Regions from separate parts of the Streptomyces colwelliae genome, predicted to be linked through region 3. Evidence: riboswitches for the same ligand, from Rfam matches in the RefSeq annotation. Region 3 holds a riboswitch; each other region holds the start of a gene.
What was found. A riboswitch is a leader RNA that binds a small molecule or an ion and turns the genes downstream of it on or off. The one in region 3 is predicted to bind cyclic di-AMP.

Region 1 (4,205 bases), on a different contig from region 3:
CCTTGTACGGCGCGACCGTACGGCCGTTGCGGCGGGCTTCGGCCTGCTGCGGCTGGCCGGAGCGCCCTCCTTGGGGTGGCTGGACGTCAAGACGTCCGGGGACGTCGAGGTGCCCGTCATCGAGGCCGCCATCGACGAGGAGCTCGCCCGGTTCGCCGAGGAGGGCCCCACGGCCGAGGAAATGGAGCGCGCCCAGGCCCAGTTGGAGCGCGAGTGGCTGGACCGTCTCGGCACGGTCGCGGGCCGCGCGGACGAACTGTGCCGGTACGCCGTCCTGTTCGGCGACCCGCAGCTCGCCCTGACCGCCGTACAGCGCGTCCTGGACGTGACGGCGGAGGAGGTGCAGGTGGTCGCCAAGGCCCGACTGCGCCCCGACAACCGCGCGGTGCTCGTGTACGAGCCCATCGCGGACGAGGATGACGAAGCAGAAGCCGGCGACGAGAACGAGGAGGCGGCCAAGTGACCGAGCTCGCCACGATGGAATTCCACCCGCAGCCCCAGGCCGGCGAGGCCAGGCCGTGGGCCTTCCCGGCCCCGGAGCGCGGGACGCTCGGCAACGGCCTGACCGTGCTGCGCTGCCACCGCCCCGGCCAGCAGGTCGTCGCCGTCGAGGTGCTCCTGGACGCGCCCCTGGAGGCCGAACCGGCCGGCCTGGACGGTGTCGCCACGATCACCGCGCGGGCCTTCTCCGAGGGCACCGACAAGCACTCCGCCGAAGAGTTCGCCGCCGAGCTGGAGCGCTCCGGCGCCACCCTCGACGCACACGCCGACCACCCCGGGCTGCGCCTGAGCCTGGAGGTCCCGGCCTCGCGTCTGGCCAAGGGGCTCGGTCTGCTGTCGGACGCGCTGCGGGCGCCCGCCTTCGCGGACAGCGAGGTCGAGCGGCTGGTCCGCAACCGCCTCGACGAGATCCCGCACGAGACGGCCAACCCGTCCCGCCGCGCGGCCAAGGAGCTCTCCAAGGAGCTGTTCCCGGCGACCTCGCGCATGTCGCGCCCGCGCCAGGGCACCGAGGAGACCGTCCAGAAGATCGACTCCGGGGCCGTACGCGCCTTCTACGACCGGCACGTCCGCCCCGCGACGGCCACCGTCGTGGTCGTCGGCGACCTCACCGGCATCGACCTGGACGCGCTGCTCGCCGACACCCTGGGCTCGTGGACGGGCTCCACCGCCCAGCCGCGTCCCGTGCCGCCGGTGACCGCCGACGACACCGGGCGGGTCGTGATCGTGCACCGTCCCGGCGCCGTCCAGACGCAGCTGCTCATCGGCCGCGTCGGCGCCGACCGGCACGACCGCGTGTGGCCCGCGCAGGTGCTCGGCACGTACTGCCTCGGCGGCACCCTCACCTCCCGCCTGGACCGCGTCCTGCGCGAGGAGAAGGGCTACACCTACGGTGTGCGGGCGTTCGGCCAGGTGCTGCGTTCGGCACCCGACGGCACGGGCGCCTCGATGCTCGCCATCAGCGGCTCCGTGGACACCCCGAACACCGGTCCCGCGCTGGACGACCTGTGGACCGTGCTGCGCAAGCTCGCCGAGGGCGGACTCACCGACCCCGAGCGGGACATCGCCGTACAGAACCTCGTCGGGGTGGCGCCGCTCAAGTACGAGACCGCCGCGGCCGTCGCCAGCACGCTGGCCGACCAGGTCGAGCAGTACCTGCCCGACGACTACCAGGCGACGCTGTACCAGCAGCTCGCCGCGACCGGCACCGTGGAGGCCACCGCGGCGGTCGTGAACGCCTTCCCGGTGGACCGTCTGGTGACGATCCTGGTCGGCGACGCGGAGCAGATCAAGGAGCCCGTCGAGGCTCTCGGCATCGGCGAAGTGACCGTCGTCCCGGCCGAGTAGACGACAAGTAGAGAGCCGATCGGCGGCACGCGCGTGTGGGGGCCCTGGTGACTGAAGAGTCATCAGGGCCCCCTAATGTCCGAATTGGGGGAGAGGTTGCCTGTCTGCCCTGTGGCATGTGCAACAAAAACCGTGATCCGTTTGGGGATTGAAAGTTGCCCCCCTTAGCGTCGGTCCGGCTGTCCGTCAGGCACCGCGCCGCACTCGTGGCACCGGACAGTCATCGCCGAGTCCCCGTACGGCGCGAGCCAGGGGAGCCGGGGACCCACAAGTGTCCCTGGGGTGAATCGGACGCCCGCGCCCAGCGAGGGGGTCCGTAGGAGACCTTCCTGCTCCGAACCCGTCAGCTAACCCGGTAGGCGAGAAGGAAGGAAAGGACCAGCCACTCCATGGCGTTCACCCGCGCCACCGGGAAGCACCGTCGCCCGAGCCGGACCCATCGCACCACCGTTCGTGTCGCGAGTGTCGCGGCCCTCACCACCACCGGCGTCGTCGGTACCCTCGCGAGCGCCCCCGCGTTCGCCGCGGAGCCCGCCCCCGAACAGACCGGTCTCACCCCCGTCGTCGCCATGGGCGACTCCGTGGCCGAGAAGATCGACGCCCAGGCCGTCGCCCAGCAGCAGGCCGCCGCTGAAACGCTGGCCAGGGAGACCGCCCGGGCCAAGGCCGCCGCGCAGGCCAAGGCGGAGCGCGAGGCCGAGGTACGCGCCGCCCGCGCGGCCGAGCGCAAGAGGCTCAACACCTTCGTCGCACCGGTCACCGGCTCGTACGTCTCCACCGGCTACAAGACCGGCGGCTCCCTGTGGTCCTCCGGTGCCCACACCGGCATCGACTTCCACGCCTCGACCGGCACCTCCGTGCACGCGGTCGGCTCCGGCACCGTCGTCGAGGCCGGCTGGGGAGGCTCGTACGGCAACCAGGTCGTGATCAAGATGGCCGACGGCATGTACACCATGTACGGCCACCTGTCGTCCATCGGTGTCTCCGTCGGCCAGACGGTCACCCCGGGCGAGCAGATAGGCCTCTCCGGGGCGACAGGCAACGTCACCGGACCGCACCTCCACTTCGAGGCCCGCACGACCGCCGAGTACGGCTCCGACGTCGACCCCGTCGCCTACCTCCGCAAGCACGGCGTGAACGTCTGACGACACGGCGCCGCACTTCCCGAAGCCCTGGCTCGCCGGCCGGGGCTTTCGGCGTTTCCGGAGCCCTCCTGTCCAAAAAATATCCATGGATTCCGGCCCGCCATCGGAAATTCCCGCTCATTGCAATAGAGTCACGGAACACACGTCAATCGTCGACGTTTCACGGGGATTAAGGCGGAGGTCGGACATGCGTATTCCGGCGCACTCGGTATGCACGGCGATCCGGGACGACATCGTCGCCGGTGTCTACGAGCGCGGCAGCCGTCTCACGGAGGAACTCCTCGCGCGCCGGTACGGGGTCTCGCGCGTCCCCGTCCGGGAGGCCTTGCGCACGCTGGAGGCCGAGGGGTTCGTGGTGACCCGGCGGCACGCGGGCGCGTGCGTCGCGGAACCGACCGAGCAGGAGGCCGCCGACCTGCTGGAGATGCGGATGCTGCTGGAGCCGCTCGGCGCCTCGCGGGCCGCCCAGCGGCGCACCGAGGCCCACCTCAAGGTGCTGCGCGGCCTCGTCAGGCTGGGCCAGGAGCGCGCCAGGAGGGGCAACAGCGAGGATCTGCGCTCCCTGGGCAGCTGGTTCCACGAGACGCTGGCACAGGCCTCCGGGAGCCCCGCGCTGACCTCGATGCTGACCCAGCTGCGGCACAAGATCGCCTGGATGTACGCGGTGGACGCACCGGCCAACCCCGTGGAGTCCTGGGCCGAGCACGGGGCCATCGTGGACGCGGTGGCGCGCGGCGACGGCGAGCGCGCGCGGGCGATCACCGCCCTGCACACCGAGCGCGCGGGCACCGCGCACCGGCTGCGCTTTCCCGGCGGCGCGAACGGCACGGAGCGTGTGAGGACTTCGCAACCTCCCGTAAACATGTCGGGTCTGCGGCATTAACACGGGCGCCGTATACAAAGAGAGGTAATTCGCGGGGGATTATTTATGCTGCCCGTAAGTGGAAATTACGAAGGGCTCGCCCGGTAATTCGGACGAGCCCTTCGAGGTTGCGGTGGATCGTTTTTGGGCGAAAAGCACCGCGACCGTCAATTGCGGGGTTGTCAGACGGTCTCGGGGAGTTCTTCAAGGCCCTCCGCGACCAGCTTCGCCAGGCGGTCGAGGGCCGCGTCGGCGCCCTCGGCCTCGGAGGCGAGGACGATCTCCTCGCCGCCCTGGGCGCCCAGGCCCAGGACCGCGAGCATGGAGGCCGCGTTGACGGGGTTGCCGTC
Region 2 (4,205 bases), on a different contig from region 3:
CTACGGCGAGGAGGGCGACGGCGAGCGCGGCGACGGCGCGGGCAACGGCACGGCCACGCGTGCGCGTGCGGATCGATCGGGTCTACGGGTGGGTGCGGGCATGCGGGCGGGACCCTTCCGGCAGCCGGGGAAGGTTCGGGGTCATGTCAGCACCCCGGTCCGTCCACCGCCGTACACCACTCCCGCGCGGTCACCTCACCGGTGGAGCAGGGCGGACCGACCGCACCGGGACGTACGACGACGTAGCACCCCTGGCGCGGCGACCGCACCCGCCACCCTGTGACCCGGTAACCCGCTCACCCCTTCAGGCCACCCGCTCGATCCGCATCTTGATGTCGTCCGGAGACAGCGCGCCCTTCGCCTCGACGTGGTCTCCCGAGGACTCGCCCCGGAGCCGGCGTCCGATCCACGGCACCAGGTACTCGCGCGCCCAGTGCACGTCGTCGCGCCGGATGTCGAGCGGGCCGCGCGGCGGCAGCGGCGGCCAGGGCTGGTCCGGGTCGGCCGGAACCTCGACACCGAGGACCTGACCGGCGCGGAGCGCCACGCGCGTGTGCCCCTCGGGAGAGAGGTGGAGCCGGTCGCCGTCCCAGGCCCGCCGGTCCTGAACCGTCTTCAGGGACCACAGGTCGAGCACCGGGCAGCCATAGCGGTCGGCGATGGCCCGCACATGTCCGTTGTAGGTGGCGATCTTGCCGCGCAGATGCTTGAGCACGGGGACGCCGCGGGTGTCGAAGCCGGTCGTCACCATGACGGTGCCGACGGCTCCGGTGAGGTCGGCGACCGCGCGTTCGAAGCGCTCGGCGACCTCGTCGGGGTCGGTACCGGGACGGATGATGTCGTTGCCGCCGGCGCAGAAGGAGACCAGGTCCGGGCCGATCTCCTTGGCCCGGGTGAGCTGGTCGGCCACGATCTGGTCGAGCAGCTTGCCGCGCACCGCGAGGTTGGCGTACTCGAAGTCGCCCTCGGGCCGCCGGTCCGCGAGCAGTACCGCGAACCGGTCGGCCCAGCCGACCATCGCCCCGTCGGGCCCTGGGTCGCCGACGCCCTCGGTGAAGCTGTCCCCCACCGCCACGTACGACCCGATCACTGATCTGTTGTCACTCTTCGAATCGTTAGCCACGGCAACCATAATTCACCCTGGGGTGTGACCTACGCGATCGTAATTAGGGGTTGACGGACGGTGAGATAAGCCACTCGTAAAGGGTTGTCCAAAGTCGGAATAAGTCTCTGATCAGGGGCGTTGACCCCGGAACTGCTGTGCCCGAAGGCCGGACCCAAGGATCTGGGTCCGGCCTTCGATGGTGTGTGGCAGGTGTCGGGGCCTGGTGTCAGCCGACGGTGACGCCGTGCGAGCGGAGGTAGGCGACCGGGTCCACGTCCGAGCCGTAGTACGGCGTGGTCCGGATCTCGAAGTGCAGGTGCGGGCCGGTCACGTTGCCGGTCGCGCCGGAGAGGCCTATCTGCTGGCCCTCGGTCACGGTCTGGCCGGCCGAGACGGACAGCTGCGACATGTGGGCGTACTGCGAGTACTCGCCGTCCGCGTGCCGGATGACGACCTCGTTGCCGTACGCGCCGTCGTAGGACGCGGAGACGACCGTGCCCGCCGCGACCGCCTTGATGGTGGTGCCGGTCGGGACGACGAAGTCGACGCCGGTGTGGTAGCCGCTGGACCACATGCTGCCCGCGACGTGGTAGCCGGTGCCGATGGTGGCGCCGGTCACGGGGAGGGTGTAGCCGGTGGAGGTGCTCGTGCTGTCGTCGCTCTGCGAAGCCGAAGTGCTCTTCGAGGAGGAAGAGGACGACGAGGACGAAGAAGACGAAGAGCCGGTCGACTTGGAGGAGTTGGACGACTTGGTCGTGTCCGTCCCGCTCGTCCCGCCCGTGGAGGCCTTCTCGCCGAGGGAGAGCTTCAGGCCCGGGTGGATCAGCGACGGGTCGCCGCCGATGACCTCGCGGTTGTCCTGGTAGATCTTCTTCCAGCCGCCGGTGACGTCCTGCTCCTCGGCGATCTTCGCGAGCCAGTCGCCGGCCTTCACCGAATACGTCTTGACGCCCGAGGACTTCGAGACGGTCTTCGCGGCAGCCTGCTCCGTGACCGTCTTCTCGGTCGCCGGAACGGACTGAACTGCCTTTTCCGGAGCGGAAGTCGTGGTCGCGGCATGGGCGCCGGTGGCCCCCATGAGCGGAAGAGCGAGCGCGGCGCCGCCGGTTCCGGCTACGGCCATCGAGCGAGAGAAACGCTGGGACTTCGGGCGGCGGTGCTTACCCTTCGCGGGCATGACGAATTCCTCTCCGGCGCCTGCGAGGTGAGCTGTCGGGTGCGGGCTGGAGATGCCCGGCCGCGCGCTGGTCGCGACTAAACCCCAAGCCCGTTCCGGAGACCGGAACAGGCGTCTTACCTGCGGGTCCCCCGCTCCTGCCGCATACGGGTGGGTGTGTGCGGAGTCCGGTCGGCGGCAGGATTGGGCGTCCGTCCGGATTGGTGGCGAACGTAAGCGAGGAAGACGCAAAGGGACAAGCAGGAGGTTCCACGGATTTGCGTTCCTTGCGAGTCCCTGTGGGAATTCACAGTCACCCTCCGTGAATTCCCCCGGGACTCAACCCCTCAATTCCCCTGCAAAAGCACGCCAATTACGTGAACATGACGAACGACGCACGGTCACGAATATGACGCTGCTCACGTACGCAACTCTCAGGTTCCTTTATTCCAGAGCGAGTTGGAACGAAGGCAGCAATTGGGACAGAGGGATCAGATGCGACGGAGGCGGAGAACCGTCGCATCAAGGTCACCGCGCAGCCCGGTCCGCAGCCCGTGGTGCAACAGGACGGCACCCCGGTGCACTTCGCCCGTTTCGAGGCATTCGTACGATGCCGTCGGGTCGAGCCCGCGCAGCCGGAGCGCCGGCAGCGGCTCGCCGTAGTGCTGCGCCTGGAGCAGGGCGAGGACGACGGTCTCATCGCCGCGCACGTACTGCACGGCACTCAGTCCGCCGCGCGGCGGGCGCAGCCGGTGGAGGTCGCCGTGCTGGACGAGCGGCCGGATCTCCTTGTAGAGGTCCACCCACCGGCGGGCCTCGGCAAGTTCCTCCTCGGTCCACTCCGAGAGGTCGCCGCCCACCCCGAGCACTCCGGCCATGGCGCTCACGAACCGGAAACGCAGGCTGCTGACCCGGTCGTTGAGCTGGGTGTTCGGGCTGTCGGTGACCCAGGCGGCCATCACGCGCGCGGGGTGGATCTGGCTGAAGCCGTGCTGGATGGCGAGCCGGTCGAGCGGGTCGGTGTTGTCCGAGGTCCACACCTGGTCCGTGCGGCTCATGATGCCGAGGTCGATCCGGCCGCCGCCGCCCGAGCACGACTCGAAGGCAACTCCCGGGTGGGCAGCCCGCAACCGGTCGAACAGGGCATACAGGGCGCGCACGTGGTCGACCCAGAGGCGCTGCGGATAGGCGTCACCGGGCCACCCGGCATCCGTGAAGCAGCGGTTGAAGTCCCACTTCACGTAGTCGATCGGCGCACTGGAGAGCAGCCCGTCGAGCTGCTCCCAGAGGTACTCCTGGACGTCCTCGCGGGCCAGGTTGAGGACGAGCTGATTGCGGAACTCCGTCCGCTTTCGCCCCTCTTGGTACTGCACCCAGTCGGGGTGCGCGCGGTACAGGTCGCTGTCCGCGTTGACCATCTCGGGCTCGACCCAGATGCCGAACTGCATGCCCAGCGCGTGGACACGGTCGGCGAGGGGCTTGAGGCCGGCGGGGAAGCGGTCCGGGTTGGGGGTCCAGTCACCGAGCCCGGCACGGTCGCTGGTGCGCTTCCCGAACCAGCCGTCGTCGACCACGAACAGCTCGACCCCGACAGCCGCCGCGCGCCGCGCGAGCGTCTCCTGCTGCTCCTCGGAGATGTCGAACTGCGTGGCCTCCCAGGAGTTGTAGAGCACCGGCCGGTCCTGGTCCGCGTCCGGGATGACATACGTCCGCTGGTAGGCGTGCCAGGTGCGGCTGGCGCCGCCGAACCCGGCGTCGCTCCACAGTCCGGCGAAGACGGGGGTCGTGAAGGACTCCCCCGGCGCCAGGAGCAGCAGCCCGGAGTCGTCGTACCCGGCGCCGCCGGTGATCTGCACGCGCGCGTCCGGGAGTTGGGCCACGGCGATCCGCCAGGACCCCGACCAGCCGAGTGCACAGCCGTAGACCTCGCCGCGCTCCTCGGTC
Region 3 (4,205 bases):
CCACCGCGCAATAGGGCTTGCAGTCGTTCACCCAGTTGACGCCCGTCGCCGTCGCGGAGTCGGCGTTCCAGGACGTCCAACGCAGCGACGCGAGGCGGCTGTTGCCGTCGCCGCAGGCGAGCATGAAGTCGGTGGGGCGCACCTCGGGGTGCCACAGACAGTCGACGAGCACGGGATCCTGGAGCTGCCGGTGGGCCGCCACCGGCACCGCGGTCGGGGCCGCCGACGACGTACCGACGGTCGGCCCGAGCAGGGCTGCGGCACAGAGCGTGACGATTCCGACCATGGTGTGTTTGTACATGTCCGCTCCCGGCCGCCTGTTCGTCCTCGTCGCCCCGCACCCGCACCGGCGGTGGGCCCGCCTGCCGGGGCACGGTCGTCGTGTCTCTGTCGACGCTACGACCGTGCCCCAGGATGCACCACTCGTACGGATCAACGAGGCGGTTGGCCGGGAGTGTCGCGGGGTGTGCGGTCAGGGCCGGGAAATGCCCGGCCCCGATCGGATCAGGCGGGCCGTACGGCGCCCCGGATGGCGGCGGCACCGGCGTAGAAGATCGACTCCTCGCGTATCGGCGTACCCGGGCTCGGCGCGTGGATCATCAGGCCGTTGCCGGTGTAGAGGCCGACGTGGTCGATGCTGTCGTAGAAGAAGATCAGGTCGCCGGGGCGGATGTCCGTGAGCGGGACGAGGGCGCCGGCGCCCGACTGTTCCTGGGCGGTGCGCGGGAGGAGGACGCCCGCGGCCTTCCAGGCGGCCTGGGTGAGGCTGGAGCAGTCGTAGGCGTCCGGTCCCGCCGCGCCCCACAGGCACGGCCTGCCGATCTGTGCGCGGGCGAAGGCGAGCGCGGCGCTGGTCTTGCTGAGCGTGCTGGGGTCCTGCGGTGCGGCGGGTACGGCCGCGGCGGGTGCCGGGCTGATGGTCGGGGCCGCGGGGAGAATGATCTCCGGGGGCATCGTCGGAGCCGTGGGCAGGGTGAACTCGGGAGCGACGGCCGGGGCCGCGGCGAAGGAGACCTCGGCGGCGGGCGGGGCCGGCTGCCACTCCTGCTGCGGCGGGCGCCAGTCCGGCTCCGGCGTGGTGTACCCGGTGGGCTGCTGGGGCACCATCGGAATCTGCCCGGTGGACCAGGCGGGTTGCTCGGCAACCACAGGGAACTGCCCGGTGGACCAGGTAGGCTGCTCGGTCGCCATGGGAACCTGCCCGGTCGACCAGGCCTGTTGCTGGGGCACGATGGGCATCTGCCCCGTGGACCAGGCCTGTTGCTCGGCCACGACGGGCATCTGCCCGGTCGACCACATCTGCTGTTCGGGGACCATGGGCATCGACCCGGTCGACCACGTCGTCTCCGGGGCGGACAAGCTCGTCTCCGAGGGCGGCCAAGTAGCCATCGCCGGGGCCGGTTCGGTGCGCGGAGCGGCGATGTACGGGAGCAGCTCCAGGTCCGCGGTGAGCGGGTCGAAGGCCGGCGCCGGGGCGGCCGCGACGGCGAACTGCTGCGGTTCCACGGCGGGCGTGGGCGGCACTTCGATCGCGGGCACGGGCGGCAGGTCGAGGACGGTGGCCTGGGGCATCTGAGCCATCTGCTGCATCTGCTGCATCTGCTGCACCTGAGGCAACTGGGGTGTCTGCGGTGCGGCGGGCGGCAGCGTGGCGATGGGTCCGGCCGTCAACTCCGCGACAGGCGCCGCGAGTTGCGGGGCGGCGAGCTCCGGTGCGGTGGTCCCCACGGTCAGTTCGGCCACGGCGCGGCTGGGCTGCGCATCGAGCGCTCGGGCGCCGCCCTCGGGCTCGGGCCGTCGCTCGGACCGCTCGGGCCGGGGTGCCGCCGAGCGGGCGGGAGTCCTGCCGGGCGGCAGTTTCGCCGGTACGGTCGGGCCCACTTGGGCGCGAGCGCGGTCGAACAACTGCCGGGTGACGGCGTCCTGGGCGGGATCGGAAGGACGCGACGCGCTGGGACGGGGCTCGGCACGCTGGCGTGGAGCGCCGGACATCTTGCGTGTGGCGTTGTAGTTTCCGGTGGCCGTCTCGGCCCTGTCGTAAAGGGAGTTGATCCGCCGCTGGACTTCGTCACGGCTGGGTCGGTCGTCCACGGTGGGGCCACTGCCTCCGGTGCGCGTACTTCGTTCTGCCGGCATGGCAGACGTGCTCCTTCCGTAACGCGCCTACCGAGTTAGCTGTCGGGTTCGGGCGGCCGATCACGGAAGGATTGCCCTACGACCCTTGCCCGGAGAGGCAGTTGGGCCGATTCACCCCAAGTCGGTTGGGTCCTCGGCTCCGGCTGTCGCGAGCGACACACCGGACTCGGCGCAAACCGTGCGGCCCGGCGCTGATCGCCGGAGTAGGTCGTACGGTCTGAGCGTCAACTTAGCCAACGTGTGTGCCTCGTGTGAAGGTTGAAGCGCGATATGTCCGATACGTTTTTGTGACCTTTACCTCGCTCAGACACTTCACCTGGGTGCATCGAGCGTTCATGGGCTCACCGGGCCGGGTGATCCATATGAGGTCGCTATGAATTTTTGGGACGGTTGAACACAGCGGCACCCGGCTCCGTATTGGGACGGGGGATTTCCATGCCGGGACGATCCGGGCCGACCGATACGTGTAGGAGCAACTTCCTTGGCACGCAACACGCGCAGACGCCCCACAGGCGCACGACGCGCGACGATGGCAGCAGTCGCCCTGATGCTGGGCGGCGGAGGACTGGTGGCGGCGAACGTCTACGCGTCGGCGTCCGAAGGGGGTTGGGGCGGTGATGCTGCCCAACAAGGCTCTCCGGATGCGGCATCGGACGGCGCCACGATCGACTGCCCGGACATCGGCACCCAGTTGACAACGGTCCCCGACGAGGCGAAGACCGAGGTCGACACCCAACTCGCGCTTCTGGACCAGCAGATAACCGAGGCCTACCAGAAACTGAAGGACTCGGCGGAGTCCATACGCCAGGACGCCTCCTTCGCCGACAACGCGATCATGAATCCGTTGAAGGAGAAGCGCGCCGCGACCATCGGACGGATCGACGACGCCATCGCGCGGGTCGGGGACCGCCCGGAGGGCCTCGACGCACTCGCCGGCTGCACCCTGATCGCTCCCACGAACGGCGACCAGAACGGCGATCAGAGCGGCGACCAGGACGGCAGCGGCGACGACCAGGGCGGCCAGGACCAGCAGCAGGGCGACGGCCAGGATCAGCAGGGCGGCCAGCAGTCCACCAATGGGCCCGTCGCCTCGGACTACGCGGACATCACCTCCGTACAGCCCAACGTGAACGCTCCGCAGGACCAGGCCGACGCCTCCCGCGGCACGTTCGTCACCGCGTGCGGGGTGAACGAGAACGGCCTGTTCAACTCCGACAACGTGATCGTCGCGCCCGGAGTCACCAACGGCGCTCACCACTTCCACGACTACATCGGCAACCAGTCCAACAACGCCTTCGCCAGCGACGACGATCTCGCGAAGGCCGACACGAGCTGCGAGAACCCGGGCGACAAGTCCACCTACTACTGGCCCGTGTTGCGCCTCCAGAACGGCAAGCAGGAGCAGGACGCCGACAAGCCCGGCGGCGGCACCGAGGGCAACTCCGGTGAGATCGTCACCGCGAAGGCGGCCACGCTGACGTTCGTGGGCAACCCGAAGAGCAAGGTCGTCGAGATGCCGCGCCTCCTGCGCATCATCACCGGCGACGCCAAGGCCTTCGTCAACGGCCCGGCCAACGCCAACGCCTCCTGGAGCTGCACCGGGTTCGAGGACCGGCAGCTCAAGGACAAGTACCCGCTGTGCCCGGCGGGCAGCGACGTGGTGCGCACCTTCAAGTTCCAGAGCTGCTGGGACGGCCGCAACATCGACAGCGCCAACCACCGCACCCACGTGGCCTTCGAGGCCGCCGACGGCTCCTGCCCGGCGGGCTTCGAGGCCATCCCGCAGCTGGTACAGCGGATCGTCTACGACGTCGACGCGCCGAGCCTCCAGGACGGCGGCAAGACGACCCCGCTGTTCGCGGTGGACTCCTTCCCCGAGCAGCAGCACAAGCCCGTCACCGACCACGGCGACTTCATCAACGTCTTCGACGAGGGCCTGATGAAGGACATGGTCAACTGCATCAACAACGGCGAGAAGTGCGGCGCCGGGACGGGCAACGACCCCGGGGGCTCGGGCGACGGCTCCGGTGACGGCTCCGGTTCGGGTGGCGGCTCCGGGAACGGTGGGG
Region 4 (4,205 bases), on a different contig from region 3:
CCCGGGCCCGCGCCGTGGCGAGTGAGCTGCACACACGTCTCACCGCCGCGGGTCTGGAAGCGGTACGTCCGGACGCCGCCGTGGTGTCGGTGCGTGCGCCGTCCCCGGAGGCGGCCGTGCAATGGGCGGCCGACTGCCGTACGGCAGGGCTGGCCGTGGGCTGCTTCCGTCCTCCTTCCGTGCCCGACGGCATCTCACGGCTCAGGCTGACCGCCCGAGCGGACCTCTCCGGGGCCGAGATCGAACGCGCTGTACGTGTGATCGGCGAGACGCGACCATGAGTCGGCGTGACACGGTCGTGAGTCGCTGAGGGCCGAATCGGTCAGTGGAACGCGCTGAGGAAGCCCGTCCAGCTCTCGGGGGAGAAGAGCAGGGCGGGTCCTTGCGGGTCCTTCGAGTCGCGTACGCCGAGCAGCCCCGCGCGGGGGCCTGAGCGCGGACGTGCCGCCTCGACGCAGTTGTTCGCTCCCGTGCTGTAGCTGCTGCGCAGCCACCGCACACCGGACAGTTCAGAACTGGAAGGTACGTTCCGAGGCAGTGCAGACATGGTGCCTCCTTACGCGCCGTCACCTATCCCGGCGATGTAATCCGACGAATCCTCGGGCGAAAGGGCGTGGAACTGAAGGGTGTTGAAGGCCTCGCTGTAGGCCTCTAGGTCTTCTTTCCGTTCGAGGTAGAGGCTACTCGTCAAGTGGTCTAGAACAACCACATCCAGATCAGAAGTGCTCGGAAAGGAGAAGATAACGAAAGGCCCGGTGATGCCGATGTGTGCTCCTGCGGCGAACGGCAGTACCTGAAGCCTCACTTGGGGCAGCCGGGCGGCCTCCACGAGCCGGTCCAGCTGACGTGCCATCACCCCCGGCCCGCCGACCTCGCGCCGTAGCACCGCCTCGTCGAGGACCACGCTCAGGGCCAGCGGCGGATCCGCGCGCAGCACGTCCTGCCTGGCCAGCCGCACCTGCACCAGCGCGTCGAGCCGCTCGGGCCCGTCGTTGTCGAGGCCTCCCACGGCGGCCCGGGTCACCGCCCGGGCGTACTCGGGCGTCTGGAGCAGCCCGGGGACCACCGAGGTCTCCAGGGTGCGGATCGCGCTGGCCTGTGACTCCAGACTGATGAAGTCCCGGTAGGCGGGCGGCAGTACACCGCGATAGGCGTGCCACCAGTGGTGCCGGCCGCCGCCGTCGTCGGAGCCCGCGAGCACGAGCAGCATGTCCCGAAGTTGTGGGTCGCCGACCTGGTAGGCGTCCAGGAGTAACCGGACGTCGGGCGGTTTCACGCCACTCGCGCCGGTCTCGATGCGGCTCACCTTCGACTGGTGCCAGCCGACCAGCCGGGCCGCCTCGCCACTGGTGAGCCCCGACTCCGCACGCAATGCGCGCAGTTCCGCGCCCAGTTTCCGGCGGCGCACCGCGGGACCGTACTGCATGGGTTTCTCCTTACTCCTTCCGAGCCGCCCAAATACGGTCTGGGGTCGCAGAGTTCACCGCTTCGAGCGACAGATATATGCATATCTTGGTGGATCGGCACCGTTACCGACGCGGGAATGGCAGTCTGGCGAAGAAGCACCAGTCCGGGACCGTACTCGAACCATCCGCTCCGTGTCGGACACCGGTCCCGCGGGAAAGGGACGACCGCGCCATGGCAGACCATCTGGAAGCATCCGTCACTCTGCCGAGCGATCCCGCCTCGGTCTCCACCGCCCGCACCTACGTGGTCGGAACCCTGGTGGAATGGGGGCTTCCGGCGGACACGGAGGTCGCCGACACCATCCGCCTCATCGTCTCCGAACTCGCCACCAACGCCGTACAGCACACCTTCGGGCAGTCACCCACCTTCACGGTGGACATCGAGCTGGAGCGTGACGAACGGCTGCGTATCGGGGTCACCGACAGCCATCCCCGGTTCCCCAAACGCCTGCCGGCCGCTGTCCAGCAGGACAACGGCCGGGGCATGGTGATCATTCGCTGGCTGACCGCGGAGTGCGGCGGAAAGCTCAAGGTCCGGCCCACCCTGGAGGGCGGCAAGACGGTCTCCATCGAGGTGCCCTGGACGGTACCGGCCCGGCCGGTGACGGCCGCGGGCCAGCAGGAGCCGTAGAACAGCGTGGTGAACGTCCCTGGACACCCGAGGGGGTGGCGGCCTGTCAGGTGGCCGCCACCCCCTCGGGAGATTCGGACGGGCCCTACTTGACCCGGCCGTACCAGACGCTCTTGGTCCAGATCTTCTGCAGCCTCACCACGTCCCCGGTCTTCGGGGCGTGCCAGATCTTTCCCTTACCGGCGTAGATGCCGACGTGGTAGACGCTGGAGCCCGAGTGGAAGAAGACGAGGTCCCCGGCCTTGCGGCTCTTGGCCGAGATGTGGTGGGACTTGTTGTACTGCTGGGCCGCCGTACGGGGCAGTTTCTTGCCTGCCTTCTTGTACGAGTACAGCGTGAGCCCCGAGCAGTCGAAGCGGCCCGGTCCGGTGGCCCCGTACCTGTACGGGGCGCCCTTCTTGGACGCCGCGACCTGGAGTGCCTTCGTCGCCGGTGTCGCGGCCGCGGCGTCGGATGCGACGCCTGGTATCACGACGGAACCGCCAACAGCTGCGATGGCGAAGGCCGAGGCCGTACCGGCCCGGACCATCAGCGACGGGACACGATTGAGCGCAGTCATGCGCAACCCTTCGTCAGCCGCCTGTGAAGGATGACCTGTCGGATTCGGGCTGGCGAAGTTGCCCGGCCGCTGACGCGGCTTCACCCCAAGGGCTGCTCGACCCGGTCATGGCGTGACCGTCCCGGCGACCCGTCGTGCTTGGGTCCTCCACTCCTGCCGATGCAATCCTGTCGACCTGTCATCCGGGCGGCGGCAGGACTCGGCGTCCGCCCGGATCGCCCCGCCGCTGCGGCGGGGTCTTGTCGTCAGACAGGGATCTTCACCTATGAATGTCCGAAAAGCCCAACGGAACCGGGGATTTGTGGGGTTACTCACCACTCACCCGTTCGGCTGAACGCATCGGTGTTCGAGGGAGTGTTGAGGGGGGTGTGACGCTCGGACCAGCACCGGAACACTTCATACGGCCCTCGGGCTACGCGTGTTGCGCAACCCGGACGGCCGCATGGACGGAGGAGCGACTACGCCGATCGGGGGTACGTCGTTCGGCCCGTTTCGACACGGTCCAGGGCGGCTCCGCGTCCCTCAACTGTCGGAGGGCGAGGGCAGGGTGACGCGTGCCGTGCGGCGCTCCCCGTCCAGCACGCGCAGCGCCCGCGCGAGGGTGGGGGCGTGCAGCTCGGTCTCGCCCCGCTGGTGCATCAGCGCCAGCGCGTCCCGCAGCTCGGTGGCCTTGGCCACGAGCGCCTGAGCGGCCCTCAGACCACGGTACGTGTCACCGTGGTGCGCCGGGTTGATACGGCCCAGCAGGTCGGCCACATCCAGATAACGGTCGATCAACTCGCCCTCGGCGCGCGTCAGTGCGGGCAACGGCGGCAGTTCCGGCGGCAGCATCGTCGGCTCACTCCCCGCCCGGCTCGGTGAGCGAGGTCTTGCGGGTCGTCACGATCCGGTCCACCAGCCCGTATTCCAGGACCTGTTGGGCATCCATGATCCGGTCCCGCTCGATGTCCGCGCTCACCTGCTCCACCGTCCGGCCCGTGTGCAGGGCGAGCAGCTCCTCCAGTTGGGACCGGGTCCTCGCCAACTCCTCTGCCTGGATGGCGAGATCACTCGCCTGACCCTGGATCGCCTCAGGGAACGAGGGCTGGTGGAGCACCACCCGCGCACCCGGCAGCGCGGACCGCTTACCCGGGGTGCCCGCCGCCAGCAGCAGCGCCGCGGAGGTGCCGGCCTGGCCCAGGCAGACCGTCTCCACGTCACAGGTGACGAACCGCAACGTGTCGTAGATCGCCGACATCGCGGTGAACGATCCGCCGGGCGAGTTGATGTACAGCGCGATGTCCCGGTCCGGTGCCTGGTACTCGAGGTGCATGAACTGGGCCATCACATCGTTCGCCGAGATGTCGTCGATCGGCGTCCCGAGAAAGACGATCCGCTCCTCCAGCAGCTTCGAGTACGGGTCGAGTGTCCGGTGGCCGGCGCTGGTGCGCTCGGTGAACTCGGGCAGGACGTGGCGGGCGGACGGTCGGGTCATGGAGTAGCCCCTCTCTAGGTCCCTGTGATTCTGGCGGGCTCTGTAAAAAATGTACAGGACGTACATGACGTTATG

Region 1: linked by a shared signal. The riboswitch ahead of ACNFOC_RS27015 (M23 family metallopeptidase) and the one ahead of ACNFOC_RS00790 (C40 family peptidase) in region 3 are both predicted to bind cyclic di-AMP.
Region 2: linked by a shared signal. The riboswitch ahead of ACNFOC_RS15215 (M23 family metallopeptidase) and the one ahead of ACNFOC_RS00790 (C40 family peptidase) in region 3 are both predicted to bind cyclic di-AMP.
Region 4: linked by a shared signal. The riboswitch ahead of ACNFOC_RS27190 (C40 family peptidase) and the one ahead of ACNFOC_RS00790 (C40 family peptidase) in region 3 are both predicted to bind cyclic di-AMP.

What each region holds. Positions count from the first base shown of each region.
Region 1 is NZ_JBLTJC010000141.1:4,845-9,049, forward strand. It holds gene ACNFOC_RS27005 (M16 family metallopeptidase) at 1-463, shown strand, start outside; gene ACNFOC_RS27010 (M16 family metallopeptidase) at 460-1,848, shown strand; cyclic di-AMP (ydaO/yuaA leader) riboswitch at 2,063-2,224, shown strand; gene ACNFOC_RS27015 (M23 family metallopeptidase) at 2,238-2,993, shown strand; gene ACNFOC_RS27020 (GntR family transcriptional regulator) at 3,181-3,876, shown strand; gene ACNFOC_RS27025 (HPr family phosphocarrier protein) at 4,038-4,205, opposite strand, start outside.
Region 2 is NZ_JBLTJC010000060.1:7,354-11,558, forward strand. It holds gene ACNFOC_RS15210 (SGNH/GDSL hydrolase family protein) at 305-1,090, opposite strand; gene ACNFOC_RS15215 (M23 family metallopeptidase) at 1,332-2,282, opposite strand; cyclic di-AMP (ydaO/yuaA leader) riboswitch at 2,287-2,449, opposite strand; gene ACNFOC_RS15220 (alpha-galactosidase) at 2,753-4,205, opposite strand, start outside.
Region 3 is NZ_JBLTJC010000002.1:49,643-53,847, forward strand. It holds gene ACNFOC_RS00785 (hypothetical protein) at 1-301, opposite strand, end outside; gene ACNFOC_RS00790 (C40 family peptidase) at 505-2,136, opposite strand; cyclic di-AMP (ydaO/yuaA leader) riboswitch at 2,145-2,318, opposite strand; gene ACNFOC_RS00795 (DUF1996 domain-containing protein) at 2,666-4,205, shown strand, end outside.
Region 4 is NZ_JBLTJC010000142.1:16,536-20,740, forward strand. It holds gene ACNFOC_RS27170 (8-amino-7-oxononanoate synthase) at 1-281, shown strand, start outside; gene ACNFOC_RS27175 (DUF397 domain-containing protein) at 323-547, opposite strand; gene ACNFOC_RS27180 (helix-turn-helix domain-containing protein) at 557-1,426, opposite strand; gene ACNFOC_RS27185 (ATP-binding protein) at 1,639-2,097, shown strand; gene ACNFOC_RS27190 (C40 family peptidase) at 2,183-2,656, opposite strand; cyclic di-AMP (ydaO/yuaA leader) riboswitch at 2,660-2,839, opposite strand; gene ACNFOC_RS27195 (hypothetical protein) at 3,179-3,487, opposite strand; gene ACNFOC_RS27200 (ATP-dependent Clp protease proteolytic subunit) at 3,495-4,130, opposite strand.